3 regions of the Planococcus alkaliphilus genome follow, and region 3 is predicted to be linked to each of the others. Evidence: riboswitches for the same ligand, from Rfam matches in the RefSeq annotation. Region 3 holds a riboswitch; each other region holds the start of a gene.
What was found. Region 3 has a riboswitch for cobalamin ahead of AC2EXB_RS14140 (hypothetical protein). Riboswitches for the same ligand answer to the same signal wherever they lie in the genome.

Region 1: another riboswitch for cobalamin. It lies ahead of AC2EXB_RS18220 (acyl-CoA thioesterase); the one in region 3 lies ahead of AC2EXB_RS14140 (hypothetical protein).
Region 2: another riboswitch for cobalamin. It lies ahead of AC2EXB_RS15350 (ABC transporter substrate-binding protein); the one in region 3 lies ahead of AC2EXB_RS14140 (hypothetical protein).

The regions. Positions count from the first base shown of each region.
Region 1 is NZ_CM168060.1:3,483,929-3,490,567, reverse strand. It holds gene AC2EXB_RS18230 (MFS transporter) at 1-728, opposite strand, end outside; gene AC2EXB_RS18225 (undecaprenyl-diphosphate phosphatase) at 1,158-1,982, shown strand; cobalamin riboswitch at 2,064-2,241, shown strand; gene AC2EXB_RS18220 (acyl-CoA thioesterase) at 2,398-2,883, shown strand; gene AC2EXB_RS18215 (ribonucleoside-diphosphate reductase subunit alpha) at 2,885-5,167, shown strand; gene AC2EXB_RS18210 (ribonucleotide-diphosphate reductase subunit beta) at 5,180-6,226, shown strand; gene AC2EXB_RS18205 (flavodoxin domain-containing protein) at 6,207-6,639, shown strand, end outside.
Region 2 is NZ_CM168060.1:2,940,270-2,946,908, forward strand. It holds gene cbiB (adenosylcobinamide-phosphate synthase CbiB) at 1-371, opposite strand, end outside; gene AC2EXB_RS15340 (adenosylcobinamide amidohydrolase) at 368-1,828, opposite strand; gene AC2EXB_RS15345 (FecCD family ABC transporter permease) at 1,830-2,807, opposite strand; gene AC2EXB_RS15350 (ABC transporter substrate-binding protein) at 2,815-3,792, opposite strand; cobalamin riboswitch at 3,919-4,104, opposite strand; gene argS (arginine--tRNA ligase) at 4,152-5,813, opposite strand; gene AC2EXB_RS15360 (YwiB family protein) at 5,810-6,220, opposite strand; gene AC2EXB_RS15365 (antibiotic biosynthesis monooxygenase family protein) at 6,360-6,639, opposite strand, start outside.
Region 3 is NZ_CM168060.1:2,659,224-2,665,862, forward strand. It holds gene AC2EXB_RS14125 (glycosyltransferase) at 1-368, shown strand, start outside; gene AC2EXB_RS14130 (glycosyltransferase family 2 protein) at 419-2,263, opposite strand; gene AC2EXB_RS14135 (ABC transporter substrate-binding protein) at 2,383-3,333, opposite strand; gene AC2EXB_RS14140 (hypothetical protein) at 3,330-3,878, opposite strand; cobalamin riboswitch at 4,052-4,248, opposite strand; gene AC2EXB_RS14145 (GIY-YIG nuclease family protein) at 4,450-4,854, shown strand; gene AC2EXB_RS14150 (threonine aldolase family protein) at 4,904-5,998, opposite strand; gene AC2EXB_RS14155 (glycerol-3-phosphate dehydrogenase/oxidase) at 6,178-6,639, opposite strand, start outside.

The DNA.
Region 1 (6,639 bases), 820 kb from region 3:
GGAATGGCTGCACAAAACAGCAAAAGCCAAAACGCTTTTGTTTTGGAGGCTTCTTTCACCGTCCAGCTGATTTCTTCCACAGTCTTCTGCATCTTTCCTTGTTTTTTGGCGTCTCCATTATCAGGCAGCAAGCCCATGTCTTCCGGTTTGTTCTGAATCAGGAAAAAGGCCAGCGGGGTAAAGCAGATAATGATGATAGCGCCGAGGATCAGCCAAGAAGCGCGCCAACCAAAAGAACCGATCAGCCACACGTTCAGCAGCGGAAATGCGGCCGAACTGACCAAACCGCCGATTGCTGCGATGCTGATGGCTCGGCCTCTTTTTTTCACAAACCATTGAGGGATCAAGGAGCTTGAAATCAGCGCCATCGATCCTTGGCCCAATAAGCGGATGAAAAAGAAACCGATAAAGAGCATGACAAGGCTGGTGACAAAACTATTGAACATACAGGCAGCTGCAAGTGCCAAGGAAACAATGACGGCCATTTTGCGGGAGCCATTGCGGTCGATCAAACGGCCGATAAAGAACAGCAGAAATCCGGAAGCCAAAGTGGCCGCTGAATAGATGCCGGAAACCGTTGAACGGCTCCATCCAAATTCGTCTATGTAATAATCAATGAAAATCGAGTTGGAATAAGTTTGTCCGGGACCAGAAAAAAACTGGGACAGCGCAGCAAGCGCGATAATCACCCAGCCATAGTGAAAGGAATATCCTGTAATTTGTTTCATCGTACATCTCCACTTTTGATAGTAAACTGCTAATCTAAGGCTATTGATATATTGAAATCACAATTAATTATCATACCACCATTATTAATTAATGAAAGTCTTTTGTTCATGAAACAAAAAGAAAAAGGATTCAGAAATTAATTATTTCGAAAAAATGTATCGAAGCTGACTGCTTATGCATTTGAAAGGATTTTAAGGATTAAATGCAACAAGAAAAGGAAAAAGGTGTATGATAAATAGAGTTTCTGCATCTTTCAATAGGAAATTACCGAAACAAGTGAGTTAAGGATTCAGAGCAGCTTGACTTTAAAGGCCAGTGTCGAGTTAAATGAAAAAGACTTCTTTTTTAGCTGCTCACGACATGGAAGAGAAATTAGATAAAATAAAACGAATCGGACGATATGAACGATTTTAAGGAGAAAGAACAGAATGGGTTTGTGGGAAATTTTTGTTGCGATTGTACTGGGAATTGTGGAAGGTTTAACAGAGTTTGCGCCAGTTTCTTCAACAGGGCATATGATCATCGTTGATGACATCTGGCTAAATTCAAAAGAGCTGTTCAGTGAGCCGGTGGCGAATACATTTAAAGTTGTCATTCAGTTGGGATCGATTTTAGCGGTAGTGATCATCTTTAGAGATCGTTTTAAAGACTTGCTTGGCATAAATCGAAGCAAAACAGCTGAGAAAAAGCAGCGTTTGAGTTTGACGAAAGTAATTGTCGGGTTAATCCCGGCCGGAGTGCTCGGTTTGGCCTTCGAAGATTACATAGATGAATACCTCTTTTCGGTTGAGACCGTTATTATCGGTTTAGTGCTGGGTGCAGTGCTTATGCTAATCGCGGATTACTTTACTAAAAAGAAACCGCATATCGATACGGTTGACCAGATGACTTACAAACAAGCGCTTGGCATGGGGCTTTTCCAATGTCTTGGTTTATGGCCAGGTTTCTCCCGTTCAGGCTCGACTATTGCCGGCGGGGTTCTTTTGAAAATGAGCCATAAATCAGCAGCGGATTTCACCTTTATTATGGCAGTGCCGATCATGCTTGGAGCAAGCGGCTTGTCGTTATTGAAAAACTGGCAGTACATTACGGTGGACGCTCTTCCATTCTTTGTGGTCGGATTCATCAGTGCTTTTGTGGTAGCTTTAGTTGTTGTTAAATTCTTCTTGAAATTGATTGATAAAATCAAATTGGTGCCATTTGCGATTTATCGAATCGTACTTGCGGCCTTGATTTTTGTGATTTACCTGTAAGGGCTTGTAAAATCCAGATAGCTGGATTATAGTAAATAAATACAATAATTAGTGTTTAGATTTATTTTTGAACACTATATATAGTGTCGCCGATAATGATGGTGCCTGAAAAGGCTTAATAGGGAATCCGTGAAAATCGGAGCTGTACCCGCAACTGTAAGTGCTGACGAACTATGGAAAACCACTGTCCAATGGATGGGAAGGCCGTAGTGTAGGTGGAAGCACAAGCCAGGAGACCTGCCTCGTTATAAGTTTATGATCTTCTCCGGGAGCTGGGAGGTATAACGAAGGTACTCTGCAAGGAACAGTGGATTTCTGCTGTTTTCCGTTGGATTATTTGCGTTTATATACCCGTCTTCTCTCAGAGAAGGCGGGTTTTTTGTCTTTAAAACAAGTAATGGAGGATTGAGCTGCATTGGAAAAACAGATTTCGGCAAGCATTTCACGGACGGTGCAAACAAGACTCGTGCTGCCGCCCGACACAAATCATATGGGAACGATATTCGGCGGAACGGTACTGGCCTATATTGATGAAATTGCGGCAATTACCGCCATGAAACATAGCGGAAAAGCAGTAGTGACCGCTTCGATCGATACGGTCAACTTTTTATCTTCCGCTACAGTCGGAAATGTCCTTCTTTTGGAAGGGGTTGTAATTTCCACAGGCCGGACTTCGATGGAGGTCTACGTAAAAGCGGAATGCCAAAACATTGAAACAACTGAAAAAACCTTGACAACAACTGCGATTTTGACGATGGTGGCTGTGGATGATAAAGGCAAACCGACGCCGGTGCCGGCAGTGGTGCCGGAGAGCGAAAAAGAAAAACAATTATTCAAAAGCGCACAAGATCGGAAGCAGCAGCGCATGAAAATCAATGAATTTGCAAAGGAGCTGGTTTGAGATGAATCCCATCGTTTATTCGGAAAAAGACACAGTTGAAAAAGCCATCCACCGGGCGGAAAAAATTTATAACTTGGATGTTGCACCTCTTCTCGCGAAACTGGAAACACTTGGACATGAAGCAAAAGCCGAACAATCGCTTATATATGCACTCAACCGGATTTCCATGGCAGAACCGGATTGGACATTTGTAGCGGCTGAACTGTATTTAGAAGAATTGTATGAAAAAGCTGCAAAGAACCGGAACTATCCGGCACAAGATAAATACGGCGACTTTTATAAGTTGGTGAAGAATTTAAGTGAAGTCGGCATCTATTCGAGCGACTTGATGGAAAGTTATTCCGAGGAAGAAATCAAGGAGCTGGGCAAGGAAATCGATGCTGAGCGGGACTTGCTGTTCAATTATATCGGCCTGTTTTTATTGGCAGACCGCTATGTGGCGAAGGATTATGAAGGAAATATCCACGAATTGCCGCAGGAGCGCTTCTTGGTCATCGCGATGACTTTGATGCAAAATGAACCACGAGAAAAACGGCTAGATCTGGTAAAAGAAGCTTATTGGGCGATGAGCAACCTTTATATGACGGTGGCAACACCGACCTTATCCAATGCCGGCAAGAGCTTCGGGCAGCTGTCTTCCTGCTTTATCGACACGGTCGACGATTCGCTCGACGGCATTTACTTAAATAACTGGGATATTGCCCGCCTAAGCAAAGACGGAGGCGGCATCGGCATTTACTACGGCAAAGTCCGCGCGCTCGGATCGGACATTAAAAAATTCAAAGGCAACTCATCCGGAGTCATTCCGTGGATCCGCCTTGTCAACGACACAGCAGTCAGTGTGGATCAGCTTGGACAGCGCCAGGGTGCGGTCGCTATTTACTTGGACGTCTTCCATAAAGATATTATGAACGGTTTCCTGGATTTGAAAACGAACAACGGCGATGAGCGTCGGAAAGCGCACGATATTTTCACGGGAGTTTCGATACCTGATTTATTTATGGAAAAGTTGAATGAAAAAGATGACAACGGCCGGAGCATTGGCGAGTGGCATACCTTCTGCCCGCATCAAATTAAAAGCGTTATGGGCTGGAAAGATGAACACGGGACGGCACTTGGACTTGAGGATTTTTATGATGAAAACGATGTAAAGCATTTTACTGAAAAATACGAGGAAGCGGCAGCGAATCCGCTATTGCCGCGAAAAACTTACCGGGCGATGGATATCATGGCGCGCATCATGGTATCGCAGCTGGAAACCGGGACACCCTATATGTTCTACCGCGACGAAGTGAACCGGCAAAATCCGAACAAACATATGCGTGGAAAAGGGCGAACGTCGATTTACTGCAGTAATTTGTGTACCGAAATTGCGCAGAACATGTCAGCGACAACTATCATGAAAGAGTACACCGACGAAGACGGCAACCTGGTCATGATCCGGAAACCGGGCGACTTCGTTGTCTGCAACTTGTCGTCGATCAATTTGCCGCGTGCGGTGAAAGCGGAAGTGCTGGAGCGTCTCATTCCGATTCAGATGCGCATGCTCGATAATGTCATCGACTTGAATACGATTTCTGTCGGGCAGGCGGATGCGACGAATAAAAAATTCCGTGCTGTTGGATTAGGAACTTTCGGATGGCACCATTTGCTCGCACTTGAAGGCATCCACTGGGAATCAGAAGAAGCCGTAACGTTCGCTGATAAGTTATATGAAGAAATTGCCTACCATACGATCCGCTCTTCCATGGAACTTGCCAAGGAAAAAGGTGCTTACCGCGAGTTCAGCGGCTCGGAATGGCAGACAGGGGAGTATTTTAAACGCAAACAATACACAAGCGGCCGCTGGACCGGTCTGCAAAAAGAAATCACTGAGAACGGCGTTCGCAACGGCTGGATGATGGCAGTCGCGCCGAACTCGTCAACAGCAAAAATCGGCGGTTCAACGGACGGCATCGATCCATTGTACGCAGTCGAGTATGCAGAGGAAAAGAAAAACTTCAAATTCAAAGTGACAGCACCTGACTTGAACCACAATACGTACGATTACTACCGCCGAGCCCGCCATGTCCTGGACCAGAAATGGAGCATCCGCCAGAACGCGGCACGCCAGCGCCATATCGACCAAGGCATCAGTTTCAATTTGTATGTTCCGCATACGATCAAAGCAAAAGATTTGCTGGAAATGCATGTCGAAGCTTGGGCACAGGGGTTAAAAACGACTTATTATGTGCGCAGCACCTCGCAGGCGGAAATTGAAGAATGCGAAGCTTGCCAAAGCTAAGGAGGAACAAATATGTCCATACATGCACCTTTATCCAAAATTAAGCTGCTCAATCCGGAACATCCAAACAAGTCGACAGGCATTTTGAACGGGCAATCTTCCGGTTTATTGAACTGGAACGACATTGCCTACCCACAAATGTATGATCTTTACCAGACACTGCTATCGAATTTCTGGAAAGCCCAGGAAATCAATATGCAGGATGACATCAAACAATGGGACAGCTTAACTGCAACCGAACAGGATGTATTCTTGCGGTTGAATACCCAATTAGCATCACTCGACAGCCTGCAGACGCCGACGATGAGCCAGGTGATGGACTACGTGACCGACTCGAGCTTCAAAGCGATATTCGCTGTTATTGCCCAACAGGAAGCAGTCCATACGGAATCCTATTCTTATATCCTCAGCTCATTGGTGGCAGTGAGCGAACAAAATGAACGCTTTAATCAAGCCAAAAGCGATCCGATTGTCCGTAAGCGCAACGAACTGATCCTGGATGCTTACGAGGAATTCCGGCAAAATCCGACTGCCCAGAACTTGTTCAAGCTAAGCGTCAACTCCATCAACTTGGAAGGGATTTATTTCTACGCCGGCTTTGCTTTCTTCTATCATTTGGCGCGCCAGCAGAAAATGCTGAAGACCAGTACGATGATCAGCTACATCCAGCGCGATGAAATGCAGCACGCTTATTTCATCGCCCAATTCATCCGGATCCTATTGACGGAAAATCCGGAATTGAACACAGATGAAAATATTGCTTATGTCTATGAAGCAATCGACAAAGCAGTTCAGCTGGAAAAGGAATGGGCTCACTATATTCTAGAAGGCATTGAAGGGCTCGACCTTCAGGAGTTCGAAGGCTACGTGGAATATTTGGCGAACAAGCGCCTGCGGCAGCTCGGGCTCGATAATCTTTACGAAGAACGCAGCAATCCGATGCCGTGGATACAAGTATTCGGTGATGACATGATGAATGACACGAAATCCGACTTTTTTGAACAAAAATCCCGGACTTACTCGAAAGTGTCGCAGTCCAATGGATTCGACGAATTATAAGCCGAAAATCGCCATCGTCTATGCGTCCATTACCGGCAATACAAAAGCAAGCGCAGAAATGCTCGCGGAAATCTGCCAGGCGAATGGTTTAGAAACGGAGCTTTGGGCCATCAACGATTTCCCTTTAACTGAACTCTTACGTTGCGATATTGTCTTAGTAGGCACCTATACTTGGGGAAACGGCGAGATTCCAAAAGAGCTGTACAGCTTGTTCCATGCCTTTGAAACCTTGGAGCGGAAGCATCTCGTAACGGCAGTTTTTGGCACCGGCGACAGTTTTTTCGCAGAATTCTGCGGAGCTGTAAACCGGTTTCGGGATATGCTATTTGTCCAGACCGCTTTAGCGGCTACCTTGAAAATCGAGTTGCAGCCGCAAGAAATAGATAAAATCCGCTGTGAAAAATTCATTGAAA
Region 2 (6,639 bases), 280 kb from region 3:
CAGGATAGCTTTTCGCGTGCTTTTGAAAAGTCCTTCCGCAAAAGCGGCTGATGCACTTCTTCTGCTGCCTCCTTCAAGCTTTTTTGTGCGAGTCCTACCGCGATCAATACAGCTTCAACAAAGAAGCCCACTATTCCGTGCACTTCATAAGCTAAGCTGACGATCAGATAAGCAATCGCAAAAGCACCGCCAGCCATTAAAGCGACTAGCAAGAAACCATTGCGAAACGCATGTGGCGCACGGTTCAACTTTCGAGTCAGCTTCATAATGAGCGATCCGATCCAGCGAACCGGATGCGGCCAATTCTCGGGATCTCCGATGATTCGGTCGATTAAAATACCAAGGGCAATGGCTAAGACATGCGCCGTCATTGCCGTTTCGCCTGCCGGTAGGATTCAAGCGCTTCCAACGTACATTCAAATACACCCGTACCGATCAATTTGCCCAGTTCCGTAATCGGCCCGGCATAAGGCAAGTATTCGCCTTGCTGAGTAGCAGAGACGAGGCAGCTGTCTGTAGATGTTCCGGTAGCGATCGTGCCCGTCAATGGATCTTTTACCTCTTCTTGATGAAGCGCTTTCGTCTTGGCTTCTGTCGCTGTTATCATCGCCTGGATAAACGCTTCATCCGATAAATGGCCATTGACCATAATCCACGTATTGATGGTGCCGACGCCAATTTCCCGGTCAACCGCCCTTGAGACATCGACGGCATTTCCGACACCTGCAGTCACGGCAATGACAACCGATCCGAAATCTCCCTGATATTCTTTCACAACCGCATGTTCTGTTCGGACAGCCGTCATCATCCCGACTGTTTCTGTCGGCTTATAGCCTTTGCTCTCAATGAAACCGGTCATTTCCTGGACACTGTCGTCGATATTATAATCCATATCCACGTGGCGGTTGATAAAGGTACGGAACCAGCCCGCTCCCGCATTAATCACCGCGGAAGAAACGGTTTTCAAAGGCATTTCACTTTGGTAGACGACCATTTCAGGAGAAACCAGAAAATCGGCTGCTGCTATTTTAACAGCGGCTGTTTTGCGTTCCACCCCAGGCAGTAAAGTAATCTGCGGCTTTGGAAGCTCTGGATGGGGATGATTGCTGACGCGTGTATGGTAAACCGCTTCGATATCTTGTTCCCGCACAACTTCGTGCGGTTCGCCCATGCGGACAATCTGCCCTTGATCCAATAGCAAGAGCTGGTCGCAATACATGGAGGCAATATTGATGTCATGGAAAATCGAAACGATTGTCAGATTTTTTTCGATTGCCTGTTTTTTAATCGTGTCTAATAATTCCTTTTGGTGGTTAATGTCCAAATGATTGGTTGGTTCGTCTAATAATAGAACGCGGGCATTTTGGGCTAGAGCTTGCGCCACAAAAACACGCTGTTGTTCTCCGCCTGACAGCTGGTCAATTTGCGTCTTTTCATACTGGCCGATATTCATCAGGCGCATCGCTTCTTGCACTTCGCTTTCATCTTCCGCTGACCAGGAAGAAAACCAGCCGCTTTGATGCGGGTAGCGGCCAAGCGAAATCGTTTCACGGACCGTATGGGCAAAAGCATGGGCGTGAAGCTGCGGCAAAACAGCCATCTCTCTCGCTAATTCTTTTGCTTGGAATGCGCCAATTTCTTTGCCGCCGATTTCGACTGTCCCGGCAGTTGCCGGCAATACCCCGCTGATCAACTTCATTAAGGTCGATTTGCCGCTGCCGTTCGGACCTAAAATGCCGAGCATGGTTCCTTTCGCTACGGAAAAAGAGACGTTCTGGACAATATTCCGATCCCCATATCCGCCGCTTAAGTTGTTTATTTTCAACATATTATGCCACTCCTTTGCGTTGGCGGAAAAAGATAAAAGCAAAGACCGGTGCACCGATAAAGGCTGTGATCACGCCAATCGGAAGTTCCGTCGGCGAAATGATCGTACGTGAAACTAAGTCACAGACGATCAGCAATGCGGCTCCGTTGATAAAGGACAGCGGCAGCACATGGCGATGGTCCGATCCCCACAGCAAGCGAACCATATGCGGAACCACGAGCCCGACAAATCCAATCGTTCCGGAAACGGCAACGGCTGCACCAGTCAGAACCGAACCGCTGACCAAAATCATCATTTTGCTCCTTTTGATATTGACGCCGAGATGCTGTGCCCGTTCTTCCCCAAATAGCATGGCGTTCAACTCTCTGCGGTTCAGCCATAACAGAAACGATCCGATTAAGAGAAACGGCAGCGCCATCTGCACATAAGGCCAACCGCGCATGGAAACTGAACCAAGAAGCCAGCCGATAATCTGGCGCAGCTCTTCCCCCGTCAAAGCAATCATCAGAGAAATGACCGAGCCGAGAAAAGAGCTGAAAATGATTCCAGTCAAAATCACCGTTTCCATCTTCATCGAACGGTCCACTAATTTGGCAAATGCCATGACAGCCAACATCGTGGCCAGCGCGCCCGCCATACTGATGACCGGTAAGGTGAAAATTCCTAAAAAAGGAATGGTAATGCCGAAAAAGAGCGTCGTTACGGCACCTACTGAGGCGCCGGAAGACACTCCTAACGTGTAAGGATCGGCCAATGGATTTTTCAACAGCCCTTGAAAAGCTGCCCCCGCAATGGCCAGCGCCGCTCCGACAAGGCCTGCCAAAACCACACGCGGCATCCGAATATTCCAAAGGATATTAGCTGCTGTTTCATCCGAAGATGGATTCCATAGCACCCGCGGCGAAATCGTTACCGTGCCGACCGTTACACCCAACACTACAGCTCCCGCCAATAAAATGAGGGATATCGTGTAGGCGATCAGGTTTTTATTCACCGTATACCTCTGGATATACTGCTCGTGCAAGCTCCAGCAATCCTTCTATCACTCGTGGGCCTTGGCGTGTCAATTTGTCCGAGTCGAGGTTATAAACCGCCTCGTCTTGTACTGCCGTGATTTCAGCAAAACCATTGCGTCCCATGATGAGCTCGACCGCATTTGGTACGTATGCTCCTTCAGTAGTAACAATTACGTCCGGATTGCTGCTGACGATCGCTTCCGGATCCATGCTGACCCATCCTTCCTGATCGCCGGCGATGTTTTCAGCATTGATCGTTGACAGCATTTCGTCTATGAACGTGTCCGTTCCGGTCGTATAGATTTCCGGCGTACTTCCCACTTCGACAAATACTTTTTTCGGTTCTTTTACTTCTGCAGACATTTCTTCGATTTCGTCCAATTGCGCTTCCATCTCTGAAATTTGCGCATCCGCTTCTTCCATGGTGCCGGTCGCTTGGCCGATGATGGTCATCGTTTCAAAAACTTCATCGAAAGTGGCCGCTTCTTCAACTACAAATACATCTAGGCCAGCATCTCGAAGCTGCTGCAACCCCGCGTCTCCGATTCCTAAATTCGATTCATGCGCTAATACGATATCGGGCTGCAGGCTGATGATTTTTTCCACATTGAATTCCTGTCCGCCAATTTTCTCAACGCTTGCCGCTTCTTCCGGATAATTATCAAAATCGGAAACCCCGACCATTTTTTCACTCAATCCCAGTTCATAAGCGATTTCCGTATTAGAAGGCACCATCGAGACAATCGCATCCGGCTCTTCTTCAATCACCACTTCTTCGCCGACAGCATCCGTCAAAGTCACCGGGAATTCAACTTCTACCACCTCTTTGGGCGGTTCTGCCGGTGTTTCTATGTCCTGTTCTTCTGCCGGTGCCGCCTCTTCCCCGCAGCCTGCCAGCAGCAAAGCCGCCATACCCGCACTCATTCCAAACTTCCAAAACTTCTTCATTGCTGTATCCCCTTTTCTCTTGTTGGTATTATTGCGTTCGAAATAAAAAATCCCTCCGCATAAAACTGCGGAGGGATGAAAGGACGGCATAATAAAACTATGCATCCAGCCGGTCCTCGCAGGCTTATGGGGCGTTTCATAAAGGCAGGTCTCCTGGCTCGTGCTCGGCGCTTTCTGTTCCTTCCCGGAGTCTTGCTCCAGTGGCATCAACAGATTGCTCACACTTACAGTGGCGGGACCGCGCCGGATTCGAACCGGCTTCCCTTTTAACTTATGCTGTTACACATAGGCACCTTTATGATTTCAACTATTCAATTGATTCATTTTCATTATACATATTCAGTTTAAAAACAGAAAGTTTACATTTTATCCGGTGCAGAAACGCCGATCACTTTTAACGCATTCGCAATCGTCGTTCTAACTGCTGTAATTAATGCCAGACGTGCACGCGTCAAATCTTCATTCGTCACATCCAATACTTTATTGGCATTATAGAAGCTGTGGAAGTTCGAAGCAAGATCTTGGATGTACGTCGTGATGCGGTGCGGTGCACGCAGCTTTGCGGCATCGGCAACCACTTTCGGGAAATCGCCGATTTTCTTCAAGACATCCACTTCTTTTTCTGATGACAATAATTCCAGATGGTCAGTTGAAGCTGTGAAACCTTGCTCTTCTGCCTGGCGCACAATCGAACAGATGCGGGCATGTGCATATTGCGAATAGTAAACCGGATTTTCGTTGGACTGGGAAACGGCCAAATCCAAATCGAAGTCCATATGCGAATCGCCTGAGCGCATCGCGAAGAAGTAACGGACTGCGTCTAAGCCGACCAGCTCAACCAATTCACGCATAGTTACCGCTTTGCCGGTACGTTTGCTCATCTTCATCTTCTCGCCGTCTTTGTAAAGCTGGACCATCTGCACGATGTTCACTTCCAACGTGTCGCGGTCGTAGCCAAGCGCTTCGATTGCCGCTTTCATACGCGGAATATAGCCATGGTGGTCAGCGCCCCAAATATTGATCAATTTATCAAATCCACGCTGCAATTTATCTTCATGGTAAGCGATATCTGGAGTCAAATACGTGTAAGATCCGTCGTTCTTGATCAATACGCGGTCTTTATCGTCTCCGAATGCCGTTGAACGGAACCATGTAGCACCGTCTTCTTCATAGACATGGCCATTTTCGCGAAGTTTTGCTAATGCTTTATCGATTTTGCCATTTTCATAAAGGGATGATTCCGGATACCACACATCGAATTCCACGCGGAAATCCGCAAGGTCTTTCTGAAGCTTCGCCAATTCCACTTTCAAGCCGTGTTTGCGGAAAGCTTCAAAACGCTCTTCGTGCGTCATCGCAACAAATTTATCGCCGTGTTCTTTTACAAGATCTTCCGCGATATCTTTGATGTCTTGTCCGCGATAGCCGTCTTCCGGCATGCTGTCGCCTTTTCCTAATGCCTCAAAATAACGGGCTTCGATCGAAAGCGCCAAATTGTTGATTTGGTTTCCGGCATCGTTGATGTAATATTCACGTGAAACGTCATAGCCTGCAAGGTCCAGTACATTGCAAAGCGAATCGCCGACAGATGAACCGCGGGCATGGCCAAGATGCAAGTCGCCAGTCGGGTTTGCTGAAACGAACTCGACTTGAATGCGTTCGCCTGCGCCGGAATTGGTGCGGCCGTAATCTTCCTTCTGCTCCAATACGGTTTTGACGACATCCAGTAAATAGTCTTTCTTAATCGTGATATTGATAAAGCCGGGTCCTGCAATTTCCACTTTTTCAATATTCGCTGATTCTTTATCCAGGTTTTCCACAATCGCTTCCGCAATCGCACGCGGTGCTTTTTTAGCGATGCGCGTCAATTGCATGGCGATATTCGTTGCATAATCACCATTCGCTTTGTCTTTTGGAGATTCTAAATGGATTTCCATTGGTTCGGTTGTTAATTCGGCTTTTTGAACCGCTTCACTGATGGCCAATTTGATGGCCTGTTGAACTTTTTCTACTGCATTCATGATTTACCCTCCGTAAATTGTATTTCCATTTCGTATTCCCCGACATGGGACGAGCCCATTGCCAGATCGTATCGAACTTTGAAACGCGTATCGCTTGCTGACAATTCGTGCGCTTTCGTCGTCAGCATAAAAGACCCCTGTTCGTTCGTTAAATTCCCCGTTTGCTCTTTATGTAATAAAAACGGCAGGCGCATCTGCAAGCCTCCGCTTCTCATGATTACTGCTTCATCATCGCTGATCTTCACTGTGGTTCGGATGCTGAGCTCTTCAAGCTGCTCTTCATATTGCAAATAAAGCCGGTTATTTTTAACCGTCATTGTGCCTTCCGACCGCATTTCCAACACTTGCTCTTCAACATCCGGTTGGCGGATTTTAGTTATCAGTTTGATTTTCACGAATTTCTTCAAAATGCTTCCGCCTTCCTGTCGATTGATAACCTTTATATTATAGCCTGTTTTGCACTGGTTTTTCAATTAAGTTTGGGATAGCTCGCGGCACCGCATAAAAAAATGGCGCACAGCCATGCTGCGCGCCACTTGGAGCCATTTATCGCGTATACGTTTTAACGAAAGAAGGGCGCGGAAAAACATTCGGGCGCTTATCAATGCCTTCTGCTGTGCCGCGTTTCGCGTGGGCATGGCTATAGGCTTGGGACTGCTGCCAGTTTGTAAACGATTCTTCATCTTTCCACAAAGTCAAAATGATATACGTATCCGAATTTAGCGGTCGAAGTACCCGGATCGCCGCAAACCCCGGCTCTTCTTCCACTTTGCCGGCGCGATTTTGAAAGCGCGCTTCAAACAGCTCGCGTCCTTCCTCAGTTACC
Region 3 (6,639 bases):
AATTGATGGGGAAAACCGCCACTCCAGAAAAAATATTTGCACAAGCAAAAGCTTCTTTTCTAACGAGCCGTTTTGAAGGCTTCGGATTAGTGATGATCGAAAGCTTAAATAATGGCTGCCCAGTGGTCGCTTATGACATCAAATACGGGCCGAGCGACTTGATTGTTTCCGGACAAAACGGCCTCTTGGTCCCACCTGACGATATCTATGCTTTATCTGAAGCGATGGCAAAAGCCGTAGAGAGGGAGTTTCCTGATGTCCGGCCCGCAGACCGTTTCAGCGACGAACAATTCCTCGAAAACTGGCTGTCTCTTTTAAAAGAACCACGGCCCGCCAGCCCCTTCAGCAAATTTTTCAAACGGGCTTAATGGAACGGGTAATCCAGTGAGGCGACTCATTGGATTACCCGTTCTTTTCGTTATCTTGCCCATTTAATATCCGGCATTTTCAATGCCACATCATTCACTACAAACGCTACATAACTATTTGCCAGTTTGCGCCTTTCGTGCTTGCTTAAATAAATGTCCATGCAGAAGAAATAATCGCCATTTTTATATTGAGTGGTCAGCCCGGTGCCGGAGATGGACCATTCGCCAACAGCTAAAAAGACCTGCTCCACCTCATCTAAAAATCCATCGTATTTCGAGTGGACATGCACACAAATGCGCACTTCATCGCCGTTCTGATAAAAAACCGCTTCCTCAACCGAAAGCTTGTCTGAGATTTTATCGGGTTCTTTAAAAATTGCCGAGAAATTCCCATGCTTTGTGCGATAGGGCTTAACATCAAAATAGCCAATTTTAGCTGTTCCGAACAAACCGAACGAATCTTCAAAATAGCGGGCATCCGCCATTAGACGCGTCTGGACTTTGTACCCCTCGTAATCGCTGACCAATGAAAAATCAAAATAATGCGGTTCTTCAATTTCCCGTACAAATGACAAATCGAGTATGGCATGGAAATAGCCGTGTTTTTCTTTTCCTTCCGGCACTGTCAACAAAGGCGATCCTGAGCTCTTCTCTGCTAGTCCGAGTTTTGCTGGAATCCGGTAGACTTCTTCCGTATCGCGCCTGCTCATCAGCACCGTCAAAAAAGGATTCTCGGGTAAAAAGCGGCTATGGTATTGATGCCCTTCAATGATGAAGTTCTGCCCTTTAATATAAGCATTGATGACACAAGCCGTATATTTATTGACATGTGTAAAACTGATTCGCTCGTCAATCGCTATTTTAAAAGCGGCATCCGTGGCCGGGTATAATTCTCCTCGGTAAACTTGCAGATCTTCCTGCTTTTTCTCGCTGTCGAGATAATCCATTAACTCATTTGCTTCCCCATGCTCCAATAAGCGGAATTTCACTTTTTGGATAGGCGTGAAGAATTGAAAGCTTTCGCCTGGTCCATAATCTTTCAATAAAGGCGCTAAACTGGCGAGATGTTGTTTTTTTCTGGAGTAATCCAGTTTTTTATTCACTTCATACATGATTTCGAAATTCATTAGCCGGTCCCAATACTGCTGAAGCCCGCGATTGATTTTGCTTTCTTCCACGTTAAGCGAAACGATCGCTTGAAGCGCTGCCTGAATAAAACGGAAGACTTTCGAAAATGGCCTTTCCTGCTTTGTCAATTGGACTTTAATGGCATCTGGATTGCGGGTCGCATAATAACAGTCATAGTCTTTTACGATGGCTATGCCATTCGAACAGATATAAGCAGGGACCGTAAACGTATGGTCCTCGCCAATATTGGTTTCTTCAAAAAAACGGATCTGGTGTTCATGAAGCAAAGAAACTTTGAACATCTTCAATGAGCTGATAGTCGTTAACGCGTTGGATCCGTAAAATGAGAAAAACTCCGGATTTTTTGAAAAAATCGCTTCCGGGACGCCTCGATTCACCCCTTTGTATTTTCCGACAACAATATCACTATCGTATTTTTCTCCTACCACCACCATTCGTTCCAGCGCTTCTTCCCCTAAAAAATCATCTGCATCCACAAAGTAAATATACTGGCCATTCGCTAGTTCAATCGCTTTATTCCGCGGACCGCTCGGAGAGCCTGAGTTCATCTGATGCTCTACGTGAATATTCGGGAATTCTTTCTCGTAGCGATCCAGGATGGCGCCGCTTTGGTCAGTAGAACCATCGTCTATACAAATAATTTCCAGAAATTGCTGGTCTAATGTCTGATTCAGGATGCTGGCAATGCAGCGTTCAATAAATTGTTCGTCGTTGTATATGGGAATAGCTACAGTCACTTTAATCATGCTTCCCCCTCTTCCCTCTCCTAATTAAGCAATGGCTTGCTATAAATTATACCAGTTATCTGAAAATTTAATCAATTTAAAAACCACCGCCCTTTTTTCGGACAGTGGTTTTAATGAACTTATTTCAATAAATCTGGATAAGCGGTTTCGGCTACAAGTTTCACGGCTTCTCCGATTCTTGGCCCCGGACGTGAGGTGATATCTGAATCCAACAAGAAGACTTGCTCATTTTGGACAGCCGCAATTTCCGACCAGCTATCGCGGGCTTTGATTTCATCTACAGCGTTCTCCACATAGGATACCGTTGTAAAAATCAGTTCTGGGTTCCGGTTCACCACTTCTTCTTCAGAAAGTTGCGGCCAGCCTTCCAAATCTGCAAAAACATTTTCCACTTGAGCGTGATTCAAAATTTCCTGTTGGAAGGTCTTATCGCCAGTTGTATAGATTTCAGGCAACGGGCTGATTTCGATGTAAGCTTTTTTCTTTTGCTCAACTTCAGCGAGCTTGTCTTGGACGTCTTTAATTTCTCCTTGAATGGAAGCAATCAGTTCTTCGCCTTTTTCTTCCACTCCCATTACTTGCGCGATTTGTTCGATGTCGCCATATACATCTTCAAACGAAGCGGCGGATTCGATGACGAATACCGGAATATCCGCTTCTTCTAAAACCTCAAGCCCGGTCGGTCCGCCAGTCGAATAAGCGAGGACAATATCCGGATCCAATTGGATGATGCGTTCTGCATTGAATTTCACAGAATCAGAAACCCGCTCAACTTCCAAAGCTTCCTCCGGGTAGTTATCAAAATCTGTGGCACCGATTAATTTGTCTCCTTCTTCTAATGCATAAAGGATTTCCGTATTGCTCGGAATAAGCGAAACGACGGTTTCCGGAATTTCTTCCAACTTCACTTCATTGCCTAAATCATCTGTCACTGCGTAAGACTCAGCCACTTCCGTTTCCGGGTTTGCATTGTCTGCAGTATTAGTTGTTTCCGCACTTTCCTCACTTTGGCAGGCTCCGAGAAATACAGCGAGTGCAAGCGTTCCACTCAATAAATAGGATTTTTTCATTTTATCTTTTCCTCATCTTTCTTTTTCGGTCTCGTTGGATAGGATTTGCTGATGAACGGAATCTCTTCCACCCCGTGTTTGCGATTGGTATAAACTGCCATGACAAATAAGACGTTAGCGAGCAATTGCGCATAATCAAATAAAATCTCGGGAACTTCCCGCTCCAAACTCACTTTATGCAATGCCCTAACTGATTTTTTCGCTTCGCTTCGGCACACATGCAAGCTACAGGCAGCCTGACTCCCTTGCGGCAAGACAAAATTTCCGATACTGTCTTCCACCTCTGCCACGTAAAAATCGTATAAACTGCTCAGTTTTTCAAGGTCTTCTTGGTCAATTGCTATTTTGCCACGCACCGAACCATTCAAATGATAGGCCATCGGCTGTAAATAACGAAGATCCCGCTCTACTTCCGGAATGTCTCCAGTCAACGAAATGGCTTCACCAATGCGCGTCGTCAGTGAATCGGTGCGAATTTCAAAATCCACTGTAGATGCGGACTCCCGCATGAATGGATAGCAAATATAGCGCATTTCTTTTTTCATTCATATCACCTCTTCTCCTGCTTTACTCAGTGGTAATCTTCCGCATCGCACTTCAGATAAACAGCAAAAAGCCGCCCTCATAAAAAGGGCGGCACCATTCCAATTAAACGGCTCGTCTATAAAGCCCAAATTGTAAAAGTTGCCGTATGATTCCCTTATCTTCCGAAGAGTAAAAATACGTTCAAAAAAAGGTAGGTCTCCTGGCTTGTGCATCGTTTTACTCTAAGAACCTTCCCGTCGGATGATCACTCATCTAAGACAGTGGCATTTTCTTATTTCATACGCACTTACAGTTGCGGAAACAGCTCCGGATTCGCACCGGATTCCCTGTTATACTGACGAATCAGCACCTTTTTTCTGCATGATTATTCACTTGTTTCAAGTGTAGCATATTTTATTCCTTAGAAAAGCCTAATTTTCCGATTAGAAAGCGCTTCCATATATTTGAATAATATGACTTTTACTTCTGCTCTCGCTTATTAATCGTTTATTGGTTAAACTAATAATCAGATAAGTCGAAAATATGAAATAGAAATGAATTTTACGACCGACAAATAAGGGGGATTATTAGATGAAAGAAAAGATTCATGAGCTTCTGAGAAAAGAAAACTATGCATTCGATAATGAAAATTGGAAGTCCATCGAAAATGTTCCTTTTCTTTTAAATGATGAGACCACGATGTTGTTGAACAAGATTAAATTGAATATGGGAATGGCTAAAGGCATCTATATTTTCTGTGACTCCAATCAAAATATCCTTTATATCGGAAAAGGAGCACCAATCTACAATCGCATACGCCGCCATTTCGCAAAACTGAAAAAGACAAATCATGCCCCTCACGGATTTTCCCAAGAGATCCAGGCACCTATCACGATTCATTGGGTCGAAATCGAACAGCCTGAAAAAAGGGAAATCGTTGAGCATATGCTGGCATATACCTTAGAACCGGTGTACAAGAAATGGTACGTTGGATAAATAGAAAAAAGCCTGTAAAAGACGCTTACTGTCTTTTACAGGCTTCTTTCTATTTAAGAGTTTTCATTTTTTCATTAAGCTTGGCAAATAGCTCTTCTACCTTCTCTGCCGGCAAAGTTTCATACAAATCACCTAGGCTGACTTCATAGGAGCTGCCGCCGTTTTCCAATGTTTTAAGGTAGCTTGTAAGCCCGATTCCCGTTTCCTGGTGAAGCTCAGCAAGCAGCTCCTCCATCGTGTCATTGGCATAGCTGAAATGGACATGGAACATATTCGATACAGGCTCCACGGGCAGAGTGGTAATCCCTTCACAGCTATTGAAAAAGCCGGCCAGTTCTTTTGCATGTTCATGATACATCGCCATCTTTTTAGATCGCTTGTCAAAATAATAGTCAGCGGAAAGGATATATGGATACAGCGAAATCAAATCGCCGCCGTGGCGCCGTTTCCAAACTTTTGACTGAGCCATGAACTCTTTATCTCCTGCCAGTATCGCTCCTGCGATGCCGCCAATTCCTTTATAGAGCGAGATATAGACACTGTCAAAAAGGCTGCAGACTTCACTTGCGGTTTTACCGTAATAAGGCAGCACTTCCAGAAGCCGCGCCCCGTCCAGATGCAGTTTGATCTCGTTCTTGCGGCAATAATCCGAAATCTCTTCCAAAGTTTTGTAGCTTGGCAATTGCCCGCCAATTTCACGCTGCGGCAACTCCAACAGCATACAGGCCACTTTCTCGTCCATTTGGAGGACATCTTCTAGCTCAATGACGCGATCCTTATCAGCGAGCAGCACAGACTCGATTCCATGCAATTCTTGAAGCCCTTTTTCTTCGTGGATCTCCAGATGGCTCAATGGATGATAAGCTACTTTCCGAATGCCTGCCGCGTCGCACCAGATACGCAAGGCAATTTGCTGCGCCATTGTCCCGCTCGGGAAAAATACTGCACTTTCTTTTCCTAGCAGCTCCGCCATCTTCTCCTGAAACTCTTCAATAACCGTTCCTTGGCCGTAAATATCGCTTTCTACATTTCCATCAATACCCTCAAATGCCTCTTTCAGCACCTTCACATCACGCTTGCCGTGGCCAGCCAACTGATGCTCACTCTCGAGAAAACTTCGCTTCAACCGTTCATTGGATGTCATTGTCTTGCTCCTGTCTCTTTTCAGAATACTTGCGCTTTTATCCACTATATCATTTTTAAGGATGCCAGCAAATCGCTAGAAAATCAGGAGAAGTCGATCCCATTCATGTAAGAACCAAGTACACCCGCAAAAAAACCGCTCTGATCTTAATCGATCAGAGCGGTTTATCTATGAATTTATTAGTTTACTGCGGCTTTAAAAGAAGCACTTGAACGGCTTCCGCCAACTTCAACCGGATGTACAGCTTCATATAGAAGCCCTTCCAGCTCGTTATTGTAAGCTGTTGCCTGTTCCTCAGTCCAGCCAAGCACTTTGCCCATATAAGCATTTACAGCCGCTTTATTGGCGTGTACCCAGTTGATATCGAAGAACAATGCACCTGTACGGCGGATGAAGAAATCAATCGGTTTGTAGGCTGCTTCGTATTCCAAAGCGTAGCGCAGCATAGCGAAAGCGATTGGGTCGATTCCCTCTTTAGCCGCTTCTTCGTTTCCGGTAAATAAGAAATTGAAGACTTGGTCAACATTTGATCCGTAGCGTTGAACCAATTTGCGTGCAGCTTCCGGAGAAAGACCGCGGCTCACCCCTAAACGCACCCGATCTTCAGAGAACTTCACGAACCCTTTTGACCCTCCAACTTC